DNA from 2 places in the Enterobacter sp. ECC-175 genome. Region 1 is predicted to be linked to the other one. Evidence: predicted binding sites of a transcription regulator. Region 1 holds the regulator's gene; the other holds the start of a gene.
What was found. The regulator PurR, encoded in region 1, represses purine synthesis genes. The targets are predictions, from matches to a motif close to CANGCAAACGTTTGCNTG.
Positions count from the first base shown of each region.

Region 2: a site for PurR is predicted at 867-884, ahead of purE (5-(carboxyamino)imidazole ribonucleotide mutase). Genes of this name have one in related genera too.

Region 1 covers NZ_CP143776.1:2,517,118-2,519,286, forward strand. The annotation lists gene punR (DNA-binding transcriptional activator PunR) at 1-463, shown strand, start outside; gene purR (HTH-type transcriptional repressor PurR) at 480-1,505, opposite strand; gene V1599_RS11940 (YnhF family membrane protein) at 1,803-1,892, shown strand; gene V1599_RS11945 (MFS transporter) at 2,058-2,169, shown strand, end outside.
Region 2 covers NZ_CP143776.1:1,709,134-1,711,302, reverse strand. The annotation lists gene ppiB (peptidylprolyl isomerase B) at 1-110, shown strand, start outside; gene lpxH (UDP-2,3-diacylglucosamine diphosphatase) at 114-836, shown strand; gene purE (5-(carboxyamino)imidazole ribonucleotide mutase) at 955-1,464, shown strand; gene purK (5-(carboxyamino)imidazole ribonucleotide synthase) at 1,461-2,169, shown strand, end outside.

The DNA of each region.
Region 1 (2,169 bases):
GGCAATCCCCGTGGGCGGGCGCTACGCCTTTCGGGACATGGGCATGCTGAGCTGGATCTGCGTGGTCGCGCGCCATCATCCGCTGGCGGCGATGGAAGGACCGCTGAGCGATGACGCGTTGCGCAACTGGCCGTCGCTGGTGCTGGAAGATACGTCGCGATCGCTGCCCAAGCGTATTACCTGGCTGCTGGACAACCAGCGGCGCGTGGTGGCGCCCGACTGGGACTCTTCAGCAACCTGCCTGAGCGCGGGGCTGTGCGTGGGCATGGTGCCCGTCCACTTTGCGCGTCCGCGAATTGACGCCGGAGAGTGGGTTGCCCTGGCGCTGGAAAATCCCTTTCCTGACGCGGCGTGCTGCCTGACCTGGCAGCAAAATGACGTCTCGCCCGCCATGGCCTGGCTGCTGGAGTATCTGGGAGATAGCGAAACGCTGAACAGGGAGTGGCTGAGGGAGCCAGCGTAGCTGGCCCCGAAGAGAATTAACGGCGGTAGTCGCGGAAAGGACCGTCCGCAACGGAGCGGCGCTCAATCAGGCGAGGGTGAACCTCAATGGACTGCGACTCTTCGCGCTTGCTGACGATCCTGTCCATCAGCATGTTAAACGCCGTTTCGCCCAGCGAGTCTTTCGGCTGGTGAATGGTCGTCAGCGCCGGGGTGAAGAAGCGCGCGTTGCGCACGTTGTCATACCCGATCACCGAAATGTCCTGCGGCACGCGCAGGCCGAGCTCGTCTGCCGCACAGAGCGCGCCCATCGCCATGATGTCGCCGCCGCAGAAGACGGCGGTAGGACGGTGCTGCTGGGAGACGATCTGCTGCATCGCGCGGTAGCCGGATTCCGGCTCAAAGTCGCCCTGAACTATCCAGTTTTCCGGCACGTTAATCAGCGCTTCTTCCATGGCTTTCATGAACCCGGCCAGGCGTCCCGCGCCGGTGTTGCGCTCCAGCGGGCCCGGGATGACGCCGATATCGCGGTGGCCGCGCTCGATCAAATAGCGCCCTGCCATATAGCCGCCTTCAAAGGCGTTATCGATAACCGAGTCGGTGAAATCGGCACGCGCTTCGCCCCAGTCCATGACCACCATCGGAATATGGCGATACTCTTCCAGCATGGAGAGAACGGACTCCGGGTACTCGGAGCACATGACCAGCAGGCCATCTACGCGCTTTTGCGCCATCATCGACAGATAGGCGCGCTGTTTTTCAATGTTGTTCCACGCGTTGCCCAGAATCAGGGTATAGCCTTTCTGGAAGCAGTTTTTCTCAACGGCTTCAATAATTTCGGCAAAGTAGGCCGCTTCGCTGCTGGTCGCCAACAGGCCGATAGACTTGGTGTGATTAACCTTCAGGCTGCGCGCAACCGCACTCGGTGAGTAGTGCAGTTCTTTGATCGCGGCCCAGACGGCGTTGCGCGTCTCTTCCGCCACGAAGCGGGTTTTGTTAATAACATGTGATACGGTTGTAGTGGAAACGTTTGCGCGTTTTGCTACGTCTTTAATTGTTGCCATTAAATGTCACTCCAGACCCTATCCTAATATCCTGAAAAATGGGGAGGTAAACGTTTGCCTTCTCTCACCCTTATTACGCAATGTTGAATTGCGACACGCCGGGAAAACGACACAGGACGTCAGGAGGGGGTCAATGGCCGGTACGCTAATAAATTTAGCGTGGAATTTTGTCCTATCTTGAGGAAAAGGGGAAGAGCAAAAGTGGTTATCGTTATAAATCCGGGAAGATTTTTGACGCAAACTGTGCAAAAATGAGCAAGCTCACTTTCCGTGTGGGGATTAAAAGGAGAAAAATTGATGAGTTCCGATCTTAAGTTTTCGCTGATGACCACCGTTATTGTGCTGGCGCTGATTGTTGCCGGCGGGCTGACGGCTGCACTGCACTGATTTTGACGGGGGGAGAGTCCTCTCCCTCCTGCTCGTCTCTAGATTGTTACTTCTGTGGCAAAAATCTTTTGCTAAATTGTTAACTTCTCATTTTTTGTGATTGATGTCATGCTTTTGACTTCTTTGTTCTGTGTCGTGCTATGACGCGGCATTCGGAGTAAGCGCATGAAAATCAATTTTCCCCTGCTGGCCCTCGCCATTGGCGCGTTTGGGATCGGCACCACTGAATTCTCCCCGATGGGGCTCTTACCCGTTATCGCCCGGGGCGTGGACGTCT
Region 2 (2,169 bases), 810 kb from region 1:
GGATGGACGTGGTTGATAAGATCAAAGCCGTTTCCACCGGCCGCAGCGGCATGCATCAGGACGTTCCAAAAGAAGACGTTGTGATTACAAGCGTGACCGTCAGCGAGTAATTCGTGGCGACACTCTTTATTGCGGATCTGCATCTGCAAACGGAAGAACCGGCGATTACCGCCGGTTTTCTGCGTTTTTTACGCGGTGAAGCGAAAAGCGCCGACGCGCTGTATATCCTCGGCGACCTCTTTGAAGCCTGGATTGGCGACGACGACCCCAACCCGCTGCACCGTGAAATGGCCTCCGCCATTAAGGCGCTGGTTGAGTCCGGCGTTCCCTGCTATTTCATTCACGGCAACCGCGATTTCCTGATCGGCAGGCGCTACGCCCGCGAAAGCGGCATGACGCTGCTGCCGGAAGAACAGGTGCTCGACCTCTACGGCCGCAAGGTTCTGATCATGCACGGCGACACGCTGTGTACGGATGACGTCGGCTACCAGGCGTTTCGCGCCAAGGTCCACACGCCGTGGATCCAAAGGCTGTTCCTCGCCCTGCCGCTGTTTATCCGCAGCCGCATCGCCGCCAGAATGCGCGCGGGCAGCAGGGCCGCCAACAGCAGCAAATCGATGACCATCATGGACGTTAACCCGCAGGCGGTTGTCGACGTGATGGAAAAGCACCGCGTCCAGTGGCTGATCCACGGCCATACCCACCGTCCTGACGTCCACGAACTTATCGCTAGCGGCGAACCCGCCCATCGCGTGGTATTAGGCGCCTGGCACAGCGAAGGATCGATGGTGAAAGTCACGCCTGGCGGCGTCGAACTTATCGCTTTTCCGTTCTAAATATCCGTACGACTTTGCGGCGTCTTTAGCCGCGCAACCGTTTTCCTTGCCGATATTCCATGCTATTCTCTGTGCCCTCGAAAGCAGTGTGTTTCGCACCACAGGAGTTTTAAGACGCATGTCTTCCCGCAATAATCCGGCGCGTGTCGCCATCGTGATGGGGTCCAAAAGCGACTGGGCCACCATGCAGTTCGCCGCCGAAATCTTCGAAATCCTGGACGTTCCGCACCACGTTGAAGTGGTCTCCGCACACCGTACTCCCGATAAGCTGTTCAGCTTCGCCGAAGGCGCCGAAGAGAACGGCTATGAGGTGATTATTGCCGGTGCGGGCGGCGCAGCACACCTGCCGGGCATGATTGCCGCGAAAACCCTGGTGCCGGTGCTGGGCGTACCGGTACAAAGCGCCGCGCTGAGCGGCGTCGATAGCCTTTACTCCATCGTTCAGATGCCGCGCGGTATTCCGGTCGGCACGCTGGCGATTGGCAAAGCGGGCGCGGCCAACGCCGCCCTGCTGGCCGCGCAGATTCTGGCTACCCACGACAAAGGCTTGCGCCAGCGCCTGGCGGACTGGCGTAAGGCCCAGACCGACGAGGTGCTGGACAACCCGGATCCACGAGGTGCGGCATGAAGCAGGTCTGCGTACTGGGTAACGGCCAGCTGGGCCGCATGCTGCGCCAGGCCGGCGAGCCGCTGGGCATCGCCGTCTGGCCCGTCGGGCTGGACGCCGAACCGGAAGCCGTTCCCTTTCACCAGAGCGTGATCACCGCCGAGATTGAGCGCTGGCCGGAGACCGCCCTGACCCGCGAGCTGGCGCGCCACAGCGCCTTCGTGAACCGCGACGTGTTCCCGATTATTGCCGACCGCCTGACGCAAAAGCAGCTGTTCGACAGGCTCGGGCTCGCCACCGCGCCGTGGCAATTGCTCTCGGATAAAGGCGAGTGGAACGACGTCTTCGCCATGCTCGGCGATCTGGCAATCGTTAAGCGCCGCGTCGGCGGCTACGACGGTCGCGGCCAGTGGCGGCTGCGCGCCGATGAAACCAACCAGCTGCCGGATGAGTGCTACGGCGAGTGCATCGTTGAGCAGGGCATCAACTTTAGCGGCGAAGTGTCGCTGGTAGGGGCACGCGCCCACGACGGCAGCACCGTGTTTTATCCGCTGACCCATAACCTGCACCAGGACGGCATTCTGCGCACAAGCGTGGCGTTCCCGCAGGCCAATGCCGCCCAGCAGGCGCAGGCGGAAGAGATGCTCTCGGCCATCATGCACGAGCTGGGCTACGTGGGCGTGATGGCGATGGAGTGCTTCGTCACTCCGTCCGGCCTGCTGATCA